2 regions of the Cupriavidus sp. 09_S30 genome follow, and region 1 is predicted to be linked to the other one. Evidence: predicted binding sites of a transcription regulator. Region 1 holds the regulator's gene; the other holds the start of a gene.

Region 1 (7,014 bases):
GAGCGTGCCTTCCTGACGCCCCGGCGCGGCTCGGTGTTCGCCGATGCCGACGTGGCGCACCGCCTGGGCGCCGCCGCCGAGGAAGGCGACGCGGCCAGCGCGCCGGCGGCAGACGACATGCTGCGTTCGCTCAGCGACAGCGCCGACGCGGTCGGAACCTGCGTGGCGGAGCTGGAAGCGGGTGCGCAGGGCTTCGGGCTGCTGCGCGGGCTCTGGCAGCAGCGTGAAGACGACACCGTACCGCTGCGCGCGGTGGCCCAGCAAGTGCGCGAGTCGGCCTGCCGGGAAGTCGGCCGCCGCTGCGAGCGCTATGTGCTGGCGCTGGGCGCCAGCGCATCCGTGCAGGCTCCCGGGCGGCGTGCGCCGCAATCGGTGCAGTACGCACTGTGGCTGGCCGACCGCGACGGCTATCCGCTGGCCGCCACCGTCACAGGCGGGCGCGGTGGCGCCGGCGAGGCCGAAGCGACCACGCTGCGGGCCGCGCTGGCCGCCGCGCGTACCGTGGTCAACGTCGTCGATGCCCTGCCAGGCCCGGCGGTGCTGGCCCGCTGGCAGCAGGGCGGGGAGCGCTGGCTCGCCGGGGCCCGCAAGGGCAGCCGTGTGCTCAGCGGCGGCGCTGCCTGGAAGATCGAGACCTTGGCCGAGACGCTGACCTTCCACGCCATGGGCGACGTCTCCGTGCAGGGGCGGGAGGCCGTCCAGTGGCTGGCACAGGTGCCGGTGCGCGTGCCGGAGGGCCCGCTGCAACGCCGTGCCGGCCGCGGTGGCGCCGAGGGCGGCATCGAGGCCAGCCTGCTGGTGTCGCGCCTGGTCGAGCGGGACAGCGGCAAGTCTTTGGAGACGGCCTATCTGCTGTGCGATCCCGAGTTGGCGGGCGAGACCGGGCAACTGGCGCGCTGGGCGCGCTGGGGCCAGGTGGCCGACGCGCGCTTCCGCACGCTGCGGCACGCGCTCGATCATCTTGCCCGCGGCGCGGTGCCCAGTGCTGACGAAGCGCAATGCCGCACCGCCTTGCTGGCGCTGCAGGCCGGCCTGACCGCGCTGCGCCTCGAACATGAACCGACGGCCTCGGCGCCGGCTTTCCTGGCCCGCCTTGCCGGCCGCGTGGCGGGCAAGGGCGCGCAGTCGGGGCAGGGGCCGCTGCTGGTCGAAGGCCTGGCGCGCTTGCTTGCCTTGCTGGACGTGCTGGAAAACTATCCGGCGCGCACTGAGCGCAAGGCTGCGCCGGAGGCCACGCCTCAGGCTGCACCTTTCGCGACCGCGCAGGCCGAAGCACTCGCCGCGCAGGAATCGGCCGGGCGGTATGCCACCGTGCAACTCGCGCCGCTGGGAGAGTAAGTCAGTGCATACTCTGGCATCCGATCAGGCCGAAGGGCTGCGCCGCATGCTGGCACCGCGCACCACGCGCCGTATCGCGGTGGTGGCATGCGAGCCCGGCGCGGGCGCGACCACCGTCGCGCTCGGCCTGGCGAGTGCATTGGCCAGGCAGGGTGAGCGCGTACTGCTGGTCGATGAGGACGAGCGCGCTGCCCGCGCCGCCAGGCTCGCCGGCGCCGCGCCGCGCGCCACGCTGGCTGCCGTGCTGCAGGCGCGCGCCACGCTGGAGGAAGCGCTCGGGCCGGCACACCCGTCCGGCCTCGCCGTGCTGCCCGACGGCGGTGCCTTGCCTGACGCCTCCGCGCTATCCGGCACGCTCGCGGGCTTCCGCACCGTGGTGGCCGATGCGCGGGCCGATGCGCAGGGCGGGCTGTCGCCGCTGTCCGGCATCGCGCACAACCTGCTGGTCGTGATGCGGCCCGAGGCGGCCTCCATCACGGCGGCCTATGCCTGCATCAAGCGCCTGCACCACCGCTATGCCTGCCGCCACTTCCACCTGGTGATCAACGCCGCGTCCGGTGACGGCATCGCCGCCGCGGTCGCGGGCAATCTTGCCCGTACGGCCCGCCAGTACCTCGGTGTCGAGGCTAGCTGTGCCGGCTACCTGCCGCTGGACCCGCTGGTGCAGCAGGGCGAGCAGCTCGGGCGCGGCGTCGTCGACGCCTATCCCGCTGCGCCTGCCACCGTCGCGCTGCGCCGCATCGCCAGCGGCATCGGCGGCTGGCCGCTGCAGGCTGCGCCCGCTCCGTCCGCCTTGTCGTCCTTGTCCCCCATGGCGGGGGAACGGGACCAAGCACGCATTCACTGAAGCCGATGCCCCTCGCCACGCGCTCAGCCCGTGCCGCGCCGCCCACCCGGGCCGAGGCGATGCCGTGCCCGCGCGGCGGGGCCGCAAACTGCTTCGCGCTCTAGGAGCCACGAGAGTTCCACCATGTACACGATTCAGGGAAAGCTCGAACAAACGGATATCGTCAAGGCGCATGCCTCGCTGGTGCGCCGCATCGCACTGCAGCTCGCGGCCAAGCTGCCGGCCAGCGTGCAGCTCGATGACCTGATCCAGGCCGGCATGATCGGCCTGCTTGACGCGGCCAAGCGCTATGAAGACACCCATGGCGCCCGCTTCGAAACCTATGCCAGCCAGCGCATCCGCGGCGCCATGCTCGACGAGGTGCGCGCCAACGACTGGCAGTCGCGCAGCCTGCGCCAGTTCACGCGCCGGATCGAGCGCACGGTGCGCGGCCTGGAGCAGAAGCTGGGCCGCGCACCGCTGGATTCCGAGGTGGCAGAGGCGCTGGAGATGCCGCTGGACGAATACCAGCTGCTGCTCAACGAGGTGCACGGCTGCCAGCTGCTGCACTACGAAGACTTCGAACGCTCCGGCGAAGAGGATTTCCTGGACCGCCACCTGGGCGGCAGCGACGACGGCGATCCGCTGCTGGTGCTGATGGAAAGCGGCATGCGCGAGGCGCTGGTCCGCGCCATCGACCGCTTGCCGGAACGGGAAAAGCTGGTCTTGTCGCTATGCTACGACCAGGAATTGAACCTGCGCGAAATCGGCGCGGTGCTCGAAGTCACAGAGTCGCGCGTCTGCCAGATCCGCGGCCAGGCGATCACGCGGCTGCGCAACCAGCTGCGGGGCCTGCTTTGATGCGCGCCGGCGGCCCGGCAACGGCGTCGCCGTGCGGTGCACGCGTGCCGCGGGCTGTCTGTGTGTTCTGCATCGCGACGTCGTCGCTCGTGCTGGCCGGCGGCACGGCGCGCGCGGCCGATACTGGGCCTAGCTTTTCGTGGTCGGCGTCCGTGCAGGGACCCGCACTGCATAGCCGCGGCATGCGCACGATGTCGCCGCCCATCCTGCCCAATTACCGGCCGCCGCAGGCCGCAGGCGTGGTGACGGCGGTGCGCTGGCATTACACCTTTGTCGGCGGGATTCCGCCGGACCTGCAGGCCTATCTGTGCAATTCGGTGCGCTGCGTGATGCTGCCCGATGCCCAGGGCCGCACCGACGCCTTTCGTGGCGACGACGCCGGCCAGGGTTTTGTCTTTGCCTTCATGGTGCCGGGACGCGGCGCGCTGACGCCCGTGCTGCAGGGGCGTTCCGATCAGGTCATCGTGAATTTCCGCTAGTCCGCTGGATCATTGAACTAGGGGTGCGGCAGGCGGGCTGTGGGCCGCACGCCGGCCCGTGGCTTCGGTGTGCCTGCCCGGTGCATTGCCCGCGCAGGTCAGCGTGGGCGACCGGCGCCCGGGGATTGCCCCGGGGCGCCGGCATTGTTCAGCCGCAGGCCAGGCTGACGCCGGGCGTCGCGCCTTCGGCGCGGCCGTTGCGGCCGTACAGGCCGGCATCGGTGCCGCGCTGGCGCAACGTATGCAGCGCAGCGCTGGTGAATTCGAGGTGAGCGTTGATCACGGCGCCGTTCAGTTCACTGGCGTCGCGCGCGGATTGCGCTGCCAGCCGCAGGTCACGCCACGCCAGCGTGACCGCCGGATCGATGCGCAGCCCGACCAGCTGGCCGCTCGCGTCGGCCCGGATGCCGGCCGCGCGCATCTGCGCCTCGCGCGCCGCGCTCATGTCGGCCAGTGCGCGTGCCAGAGCGGTCTTGCGCTCGAGCAGGGTACTGAGCGCGGCGAAATCGCCCGACTTCATCGCCTCGCGTTCCTCGGCCAGCGCGCCGGCAAATGCCGACACGGCCTCGGTTTCGTGCTGCAGGCTACGGATCAGGCTCATTTCATTCTCCGCGGATAGAGGGCTGCTGTTGACCTACTTGTTCTGATGCAGCTCGCGCAGCGAGGCGAGCAGTCCATCGGCGATCTTGCTCGGGTCGATCTTGATCCGGCCTTCCACGATGGCCTGGCGGATCTCCTCGACGCGCGCGGTGTCGATGTCATCGTCGCTGTCCTGTACCAGGCCCGCGCCGATCGCGCGGACCTGGGCGGCCAGCGGGCTGACGTGCACGTCGCCCGAGGCCTGCACCGGCGACGCTGCGCTGGCGGCCGGGGCGGCGCGCGTGGCGCCGTCAGCGGGCTCGCCAGGCCGAGACGAGGTGGATTGATTGATCTTCACGGGTGTTCCTTGCTGGGTTCCTCTGGCATATCGGAAGTTCGGCGCGGAACTTTAGGCCGACTTCGCCTGGCCAGTGATGGCCTGGTCGGCATTGTCGCATGGCCGGCAGGGGCCGGCCCGGCACTGCTCCCGCGCCAGTGCCAGCCCGGATTACTGCTGCAGGACCACGGTGTCGGCACTGCGCGCGATCCCGCCGACCACCTGGCCGCTCTTCAGGCGAACCTGGACCGGTGCGCCGACGGCGGCCTCGGTCAACACCCGGCCTTCGCTGCTGACCTGGAAGGCCTCGCCCTCGACGGTCACCGTCACGACCTGGCCGGGGCGCATCGCCGCCGGCTTCTTCAGCAGGTCGGCGCGGACCGGGGAGCCCGCTGCGATGCGGTTGGCCGCCACCGCGCCTGCCACCTGGGCCGGATCGGTCACCACCGCGCGCGGCAGGGTGGAAAGATCGCCCTGGCGCACTTCGAGATCGGCGGGCGCGATCGGCTCGCCCGGTGCCAGCGCGCGCGCGGCCACATAGTAGTCAGCCATGACGGCCACCTGCGCCTGCAGGTAGCGGATCCATGGCCGTTCGCCGCCGCAGCGCACGCCGACCGTCACCCGGCCCCATGGCGAGCCACCGGCCGGCAGGAAGGGATCGGGCAGGGGGCAGTCCGGCGCGCGTCCGCCCGAAGGCGGTACCACCTGGATGCTGACCTTGCCTGGCAGCCCGGCGGTCTGACGCTCGAGGAATTGTTGCACGGCGCGGCGCACCGGGTCGTCGGCGAACGGGCTGACGGGGGCGCCGGCCTGGCCGGCGCGCGGCGGCGCAGCCTGCGTGGCGGCCACGGCCAGCATCAACAGCAGCGGGCCTGCGCGATAGAGCGGCTTCATCTCTTCTTCCCAGCATGGAACGCGCGCCAGGAGTCGGCTGCGCGTATCGGAACGCCTCACATTGTAGGCAGGCGTGCTGCGCGCTTGGGAGGGAAATGCGCGGGTTTCCGTCGCCTATTCATGCGATTGCCCTGGCGGAGCCACACCTAAGATGGCATGCCTGAAGAAGCATTGCGGTGGCAGGTGCCGCCCATGTTCTCCCTTCCACGCGAGATGCAGACATGATTGACAGACTCGACGCGGCATTCCGTTTCCAGCAGGAGGCGCTCAGCCTGCGCAACCAGCGGCAATCGGTGCTGGCCGCCAATATCGCGAATGCCGACACCCCGGGCTTCAAGGCGCGCGACTTCGATTTCTCCAGCACGCTCGCGCAGTCCATGGAGCGCGGCGCGCAGGCGCAAGGCGTATCGCTGTCCACGACCTCGGTGCGCCACCTGCCCGGACAGGCATCCGCCGGCGGCCAGCAGGATCTGGCCTACCGCATTCCGCTGCAGTCGAGCATCGACGGCAACACCGTCGAGATGGATACCGAGCGCGTGGCCTTCGCCGACAACACGGTTCGCTTCCAGTCCGACCTGACCGTGATGAACTCCAAGATCAAGACCATGCTGGCGGCAATCCAGCAGTGAGCGAGCCATGCCTGCAATGAACATCTTCGACGTGGCCGGCTCGGCCATGGCCGCGCAATCGCAGCGGATGAACGTCACCGCCTCCAACCTGGCCAACGCCGACAGCGCGGTCAGCCCGGACGGCCAGCCTTACCGCGCCAAGCAGGTGGTCTTCGGCCTGGCGCCCACGCCGGGCCAGAGCGACATCGGCGGCGTGCAGGTGCAGGGCGTGATGGAAGACCCCTCGCCGCCGCGCATGGTGCTCAATCCCACGCATCCGCTGGCCAACGCCCAAGGCTACGTGACCATGCCCAACGTCAATCCGGTGGAGGAGATGGTCAACATGATTTCCGCCTCGCGTTCCTACCAGGCCAATGTCGAGGTGCTGAACTCGGCCAAGAGCATGATGCTCAAGACGCTGACCCTCGGCCAGTAAGGCCCGGGTACCCATCGCCAAACAGTCGGATCCGCCATGACCACCACTTCCAACGTCAACAGCACGACGACCAGCCTGACCCAGAGCCTGCAGTCCGGCAGCGCCAGCGCCGCCGATCTGCAGAACAACTTCCTGACCATGCTCGTCACCCAGATGAACAATCAGGATCCGCTCAACCCGATGGACAACTCGCAGCTGACCTCGCAACTGGCGCAGATCAGCACGGTCAGCAGCATGCAGACCATGAACAGCACGCTGAACCAGCTGCTGTCCCAGGTCAGCGCGAGCCGCGCGATGGGTTCGACTGCCCTGATCGGGCACACCGTGATGGTGCCGGGCTCGAAGATCAGCGTCTCCGACGGTACTTCCAGCAAGTTCGGCATCGACCTGCCGTCGACTGCCGATGCGGTCACGGTCGACATCGTCGATTCCTCCGGCCAGGTCGTGCGCACCATCGATCTGAAGGGCCAGACCGCCGGCGTGCAGGACGTGAGCTGGGATGGCAAGAACGATGCTGGCGTGGCCGTGCCGGATGGCGACTACACCTTCAAGGTGACGGCGACTGCCAGCGGCAAGAGCGTGTCGCCGGTGGCGCTGAACTACGGCACCGTCAAGAGCATCAGCGGCGATTCGACCGGCGTGCTGGCCGACATCGG
Region 2 (7,014 bases), 520 kb from region 1:
CGGGTCTTTCCTTGAGATGTCTGGAGGGGTACATCGATACGCGCATCGCGTACCCGATCACGCTGGAGCAGCGCACGCGCCAGGCCACACCGACGGCCAGGACCCGGCCGCCGACGGGAAGCCGGCCCTGTCGCCCAGAAGGCGCCGGCGGACAGGCACGACAGCCCGCCGGACCTGAGGCCGCGATCGAGCCGGCTTGGCTTGACCTAGGCCCGCGCCAACGCCAACCCACCCGCCGGCACCGGCCGCGCGGCAGGCGCCGCATTCTGCGGCTCATCTTCCAGCTTGAACTCGCCCACGGCCTGCTGCAGTTGCTGCGCCTGCTCGGCCAGCGCGGTGGAGGCGGCGGCGGCCTGCTCCACCAGCGCGGCGTTCTGCTGGGTGACGGTGTCCATCTGCTTGACGGCCTGGTTGACCTGTTCGATGCCCTGGCTCTGTTCCTCGGAGGCCTCGGAGATCTCGCCCAGCAGGCCGGCAACCTGCCGCACCGAGTGCACGATCTCTTGCATGGTCTGGCCGGCCTGCCCCACCAGTTGCGAGCCGCTTTCCACCTGCGCGGCGGAGTCGCCGATCAGCACCTTGATTTCCTTGGCGGCGGCGGCGCTGCGCTGCGCCAGGCTGCGCACCTCGCCGGCCACTACCGCGAAGCCACGGCCCTGCTCGCCCGCGCGTGCGGCTTCCACCGCCGCGTTCAGCGCCAGGATATTGGTCTGGAAGGCGATACCTTCGATCACCTCGATGATGTCGACCACCTTGCGCGAGCTGGTGCTGATGGCGTCCATGGTCTGGACCACCTCGCCCACCACGATGCCGCCGCGCTCGGCGATGCCCGAGGCGCCTGCCGCAAGGCCGTTGGCGGTGTGCGCGCGCTCGGCATTGCGGCGCACCATGTCGGTCAGCTCGCTCATGCTCGAAGCCGTCTGCTCAAGCGTGGCGGCCTGCTCCTCGGTGCGCTGCGACAGATCGGTGTTGCCGGCGGCAATCTGCTGCGACGCGCCGCTGATCGAATCGGTCGATTCCTTGATGCGGCCGACCAGGTCGGTGAGCATGTCTTCCATCTCGCCGAGCCCGCTCAGCAGCCGCCCGAATTCACCGCCGCGCTCGGTGGCGAATTCCTGGCTGAGGTCGCCCGAGGCCACCGTTTCGGCGATATAGACCGCCTCGCCCAGCGGCTGCTCGATGCTGCGCGTCAGCCGGAAGGCGTAAATGACGCCGACCGCCAGCGTCGCCAGGGCCAGTGCGATCATCAGCGCGCGCGCCGAGCCTGCCTGGTCCGCGGCCTGTGCCGCGATGGCGCCGGCCTGCGCCTTGTAACGGGCCGCCAGCGCGGTGGTCTGCTCCTGTATGGCATCGAGCGCAGGCAGCACGTCCGCGCTGAAGGCGCGGGCGGCTTCAGCGCGCCCGCCCTGTCCCAGCAGCGCAGCGGTCCGGGCGGTTGCGGCGGCGTACTTGGCCTGCGCGTCGCGCAGCTTGGCCAGCGCCGCCTTGTCCTCGTCTGTGGCAGCCTGCCTGGCCAGCACGCTCAGCGCCTCGTCCATGGCCTTGCCGACATCGGAGGCGCCGGCACCCTGCACCGGCTGGCCGGCGTCGGCAGCCAGCAGCCGCGCCGTGGCCATTCTGGCGTCCGCCTGGGCGGCGGCAGCGACGGTAGCGGCGGCGCCCGCCCTGCCCCACTCATCCTCGGCGACCTGGCGGCTGGCCTCGGCCAGCCCCTCCAGGCGCAATGTTCCCACCACGGCCAGCGATGCCGACAGCACGGCCACCAGCCCGAAGCCGATCCCAAGGCGCGTCCGGATTCTCAAGTTCTCGATCGACATGATAGCTACCGCCTCCTCCTCTTCTTATGTGGATTCCGCCGGTCCCACGGGCGCCCGGCTCGGCGCCGCCCCGCGGCCCGCGCGGCGCGGCAGTCTCGCCTTGTCATTCTTCTTGATGCGTGGCGCTGCATTGCGTCCGGCCTGCGGATGCGCTGCGGCTCGACGATCAGAAATCCCATGAGGTGATGCCGCGCCGGATAGCGCCCATGGATGCTGGTCGCACGAATCGACTTCAGCACATCAGGACGGATTAACGGCAGGGCCCAGCCCGCCTTTAGGCGAAAATCGGAACCCGCCTGCTGGTGTGCAAGACTCAGTTCCGCCCCAACAGCGTCATCACCGCCTGCGGCTGCTGGTTGGCTTGCGCCACCATCGACGTGGCTGCCTGGCTGACGATCTGCGCCGCCGTCATCTTCGACACTTCGACGGCATAGTCAGCATCTTCGATCCGGGAGCGGGCCGCCGTCAGATTGGCGGCGGCGGAGGCCTGCGTATTCGCGATCGATTCCAGCCGGTTCTGCGCCGCGCCCAGGGCGCTGCGCCGGGCGTCGACGGCGGCAATCGCGCGGTCGAGCGTGGCGAGCGTATCGGGCGGCTGTTTCAGGCGCATGCCGGCGCCGGCCTCGACCAGGTTGACCACGGTGTGATTCGCACCTGCATCGGTCAGCGCGGAGTAAGCGAGCGGATAGTAGATCAGCACGTTCTCGCTGCCATTGTCAGTCCGGATGTACTGCGTGCCATCCTGGGCCGTGACCAGCGTCGCCGTCTTTCCGGCCTGCGGCAGGTTCAGCACATAGTTGCCGTTCGCGTCGAGGCTCATCACGTCGTTGAACGTGTGGCCGGCCAGATCCGTGTAGTTGACCGTGACGTTGCGGGGATCCAGGGTCACGGTGGAATCGCCGCCGAGCGTGGGCAGGTCGGAAAAGGACTGGTAGGCGGTGCTGTTGGCCTTGACGGTCAACGTGCGGGTGGCGCCATCGTCCGTCATGGCGAGCGTGGCATCGTAGTAGCGGAAATTGCCGCCGCCGGTATCCACTTCCATGACGTAGGCACCGTTGGCCCGCTGGAGCAGCCGCGTCGCCGAGGGGTTCACGGTTACGCCGCTGCTGTCCTGGAACGCCACGGTGTCGGTGGCCAGGTCGATGGCGGGCACCTGCGTGACGGCCGCCGGCGGCGAAGTGAAATCGGCCGCGGTCAATGCCGTCATGTTGTCAGCCTGGGCGGTGACGGTGCCCGTCACGCCAAATCGCAGGCTGGCCTGGTAGTAGTTGCCGGCCGAGGCGATGAAATAGCGGCCGTCGTCCGCCTGCACCAGCGAGGCGCCCGCCATGGGGACACCGGTGTCGTCCCGCAGGCTGGGGGTGCCGATGGGACGCTGCGGCACGGTCGGCACATCGTGGAAGACCGGGCCGCCCGCTGCAGGGTGGAACACGACATTGCTCAGGCCCGTGGTCGTATCCGTATACGTGTTGTAGCCAACTTCCTGGTACACGGGCCGGCCTGCGCCATCGACATCCTGCACGTACATATGCCCGCTGGCATCCCGGACCAGGTTCGGGCTGACGCTACCGGCCGGGTAGTTGACGGTGGTGGACGGACTGTCGAGCTGGACATTGGTACTGCGGCCCGCCAGCACCTTGAAGCCCGTCACCGAACCCGGAATCCCGGCGATGGTGAAGTCCTTCAGCCCCAGCGCCTCCACGCCGAATCCCACGCCGCCCAGATCCACGGCAAGCTGATCGCCGTCGTTGGCACCGATCTGCAGGCCGACCTTGCCGGCGCTGCCGTCCAGCAGCCGCAGGCCGTTGAAGCCGGATTGCTGGTTGAGGCGGTCGATTTCCTTCAGGTTCGCGTTGATCTCGGCCTGGATGGCGTCAGTGTCTTCCTGGTTGAGCGTGCCGCTCAGGCCCTGCACGCTCAACTCGCGAATGCGCTGCAGACGGGCATTGAGGGAATCCAGCGCCCCCGAGGCGGTTTCCAGCATCGACATGCCGTCCCCCGCGTTGCGGCGCGCCTGGTCCATCCCGTTTGCCTGGGCACGCAGGCGGTTTGCAATGCTTTGCCCGGCCGCATCGTCGCGTGCCGAGTTGATGCGACGCCCCGATGCAAGGCGACGCATGCTATCGGCTACTGCGCTGCCAGCCTTCGAGGCTTGCAGGCTTGCGCTGAGCGCAAGCGTGTTGCTGGCGATGACGAGAGCCATCGATTCCCCCTTCTTATATCCGGCGTCCTGCCCCGGCGCCCTGTTCTGGTGCAGATAACGGCCTGCTCGGGCGAATTTTTATCAGTCGATTTACCCCACAGAATAGGGGTAGTGCGGATGAGGCTGCGCCAAGGGCCAGGCGCGATCGCCTTCGGGGAGATGCGGGACCAGGCATTCCCGGGGGACGGCTTGCCCCTCCCTGATCGGGCGGGCGTGTACGGAGGCCGCCCCAGGGTCGACGCGGGTCGCTGCGATGGCCCGCCCTACGCGCGCGGGCGGGCGGCCGCGGCAGCGCAAAGATGGAGAGGCCGGCGACGGCCGGCCCGGCGGGCCGGCGTCAATCCGCTTCGACCAGCAATGCCCGCAACTGCGCCTTCGCTACCTTCTCCAGCGTCGAGCGTGGCAGGCTGTCGACCAGGCGCACCTCGTGCGGCCGCTTGAAGTCCGCGAGCTGCGCGGCACAGGCCGCGCGCACGCGCTCGGGCAGCGCCTCGTCCGCCTGCCCGCCCGGAATCACGAAGGCCACCGGCACCTCCTCCAGCATCGGGTGCTTGCGCCCGACCACCGCCACCTCGGCCACGCCCGGCACCAGCGCGATCACGCGCTCGATCTCGGAAGCGGCCACGTTCTCGCCGCCCACCTTCAGCATGTCCTTGGCGCGGTCCGAGAAGTACAGGAAGCCGTCCTCGCCAAGGCGCACGCGGTCCCCGGTGATGAAGAGGCCGTCGGCGCGGAACGCCGCGGCGGTGGCCGCCGGGTCGCCCGCGTACTCGAGGAAGAGCGAGACGCCGCGCTGGCCGCCCACGTAGAGGTCGCCCGTTTCGCCGGGCGCGACGGGCCGGCCCTGCTCGTCCAGCACGTGAATCCGGTAGCCGTTGGCCGGACGGCCCATCGACATCGGCGCATTGGGCAGGTGGGCCGAGCCGATCGTGCCGTGCGAGATGGTCTCAGTCATGCCCCACCAGCCGATGGTCTTGATGCCGAAATGCGCGTCGGTCGCAGGCTCGCAGACGCCACTGCCCCAGAAGCGGTAGTGGTGTCGCTTCGGCCGCGGCTGGGCCATCAATGCGCGCACGCAGAACGGCACGACCGAGGTCCAGGTGCAGCGGTGCTTGAGCGAAACCGGCCAGAAGCGCGAGGCCGAGAAGCGCGGCTGCAGCACCACCGTTGCGCCCACCCAGAGCGAGGCCGCCACCGAGTAAACCTGCGCATTGGTATGGAAGAGCGGCAGATGGACGAGGTGCACGTCCTCGGCGCGCAGGTCCTCGTGCAGCGCGCACAGCCGCGCGCCCCACAGCGCGTTGGCGTGGGTCCACAGCACGGCCTTGGGACGGGCGGTGGTGCCGGAGGTGTACTGGATGCCGAACGGCGCCATGGGATCGTGCGGGCGCGCCGCCAGGCCGGCGGGGTCGGCGTCGATGGCTCCGAAAGGCTCGCCGGGGAAGGCGCCGGCGGCCGGCGCGGCGCCGCCGTGGGTGGCGGTGACGGCCAGCCAGCGCAGCCCCGGCGCTGCCTGCGCGACCATCGACGCAAAGCGCGGCTGCGTGATCGCACCCACCGCGCCGCTGTGGCTGGCGAAGTAGGCCAGCTCGTCCGCGCTGGAGCGTGCGTTGGTGGTGACGGCGACCGCGCCGGCATAGGCACAGCCCAGCCATGCGATGACGCTTTCCGGACAGTTCTCCAGATGCACCAGCACACGGTCCGCCGGGCGCACGCCGCGGGCCTGCAGGCCGGCCGCAAAGCGCCGGACCGTTTCGCCGAACTCGGCGTAGCTCCAGCTCCGGCCCTCGCCCTCGAAGGGCTCCCAGATCAGGAAGGGGTGGTCGCCGCGGCGCGCGGCCTGGGCGTCGATGAGGCTGCGGATATCGCTGCCAGCGAAGGGGTTGACGCTGGTGTCCGGAAGGGAGTGGGAGGCGTGGGCGCTGTCGGTCATGGGTCGCGTTTGGGGGAAACGGGCCGGCGTAAGGCGGCCGCGAGGATCGGCTATCCGGCCCACTGAATCACTGAAATCGGTCGGTGCCTGCCAATTCAATGATTCAGCGGCCTAGGTGCGCGGCACTCAGAACAGCGTGTAGCCGCCGTCGATCACCAGCGTGTCGCCGGTGTGGTAGCGCGAGGCGTCGCTCATCAGGTAGATGGCGATGCCGGCGAAATCCGCGGGCTCGCCCCAACGCCGCATCGGCACGCGCTTGCCCACCATTTCCTGGAAGGCGGCGTCGGCCTGCCCCTTGGCGGTCATGTCGGTGGCGATCCAGCCCGGCAGGATGGAATGGGCGCGCACCCCATGCCGCGCGTACTCGACGGCCAGCGCGCGGATCATCGAAATCAGCCCGCCCTTGGTCGCCGCGTAGTGCTCATTGCGCGCCGCCCCTTCGATGGCGGCCACCGAGGCCGTGCCCACCAGCACGCCGCCCTCGCCCTGCTTGAGCATCTGGCGCGCGGCGCCGCGCAGGGTGAAGAAGGCCCCGTCCAGATTGACGCGCAGCACACGGTGCCAGTCTTCGGTGCGCATGTCTTCGAAGCGCCCTCCCTTCGCGCTGATGCCTGCGTTGGCGAAGCAGCCGTCGATGCGGCCCAGCACGTCGACCGTTTCGGCGAAGGCGGCGTCCACCGCCGCCTCGTCGCCGACGTCGCAGCACACCGCGTGCACGCGCCGCCCGTGCCGGGCCAGCCGCTCGACCGCGGCGGCATTCTTCTGCGCATTGGTGCCCCAGATCGCGATGTCGGCGCCAGCCTGCGCCAGGCCCTCGGCCATGCCGAGCCCGATGCCGCTGTTGCCCCCGGTGACCAACGCCACCTTACCGCTCAGATCAAACGCCTTGTAGGTCATGGCCCGCTCCTTTCTCAGAGATAGATCCGCTGCCGGCCGTGCCGGCGACGCAGGCCAGTGTCCGCGAGCGCGGCCCGCCCCCGCGTCGTCCGAAACGACGAATCCGCGCGCGCGGGCATGGCGGGCCGCCATTGCGGTGCAGCACCGGACCTAGGCGCCCCGCC

What was found. The regulator FliA, encoded in region 1, starts transcription of late flagellar genes. The targets are predictions, from matches to a motif close to CTAAAGTTTNNNNNNNNNNNGCCGNTA.
Region 2: a site for FliA is predicted at 4,076-4,102, ahead of AC1Z3O_RS23905 (flagellin N-terminal helical domain-containing protein). Genes of this name have one in related genera too.

Annotation. Positions count from the first base shown of each region.
Region 1 is NZ_JBXOWI010000002.1:304,370-311,383, forward strand. It holds gene flhF (flagellar biosynthesis GTPase FlhF) at 1-1,338, shown strand, start outside; gene AC1Z3O_RS21535 (MinD/ParA family ATP-binding protein) at 1,343-2,185, shown strand; gene AC1Z3O_RS21540 (RNA polymerase sigma factor FliA) at 2,309-3,025, shown strand; gene AC1Z3O_RS21545 (flagellar protein FlhE) at 3,025-3,504, shown strand; gene AC1Z3O_RS21550 (flagella synthesis protein FlgN) at 3,653-4,105, opposite strand; gene flgM (flagellar biosynthesis anti-sigma factor FlgM) at 4,139-4,441, opposite strand; gene flgA (flagellar basal body P-ring formation chaperone FlgA) at 4,592-5,314, opposite strand; gene flgB (flagellar basal body rod protein FlgB) at 5,536-5,943, shown strand; gene flgC (flagellar basal body rod protein FlgC) at 5,951-6,358, shown strand; gene flgD (flagellar hook assembly protein FlgD) at 6,395-7,014, shown strand, end outside.
Region 2 is NZ_JBXOWI010000002.1:827,311-834,324, reverse strand. It holds gene AC1Z3O_RS23910 (methyl-accepting chemotaxis protein) at 207-1,817, opposite strand; gene AC1Z3O_RS23905 (flagellin N-terminal helical domain-containing protein) at 2,131-4,020, opposite strand; gene AC1Z3O_RS23900 (AMP-binding protein) at 4,358-5,953, opposite strand; gene AC1Z3O_RS23895 (SDR family NAD(P)-dependent oxidoreductase) at 6,080-6,850, opposite strand; gene AC1Z3O_RS23890 (MFS transporter) at 7,001-7,014, opposite strand, start outside.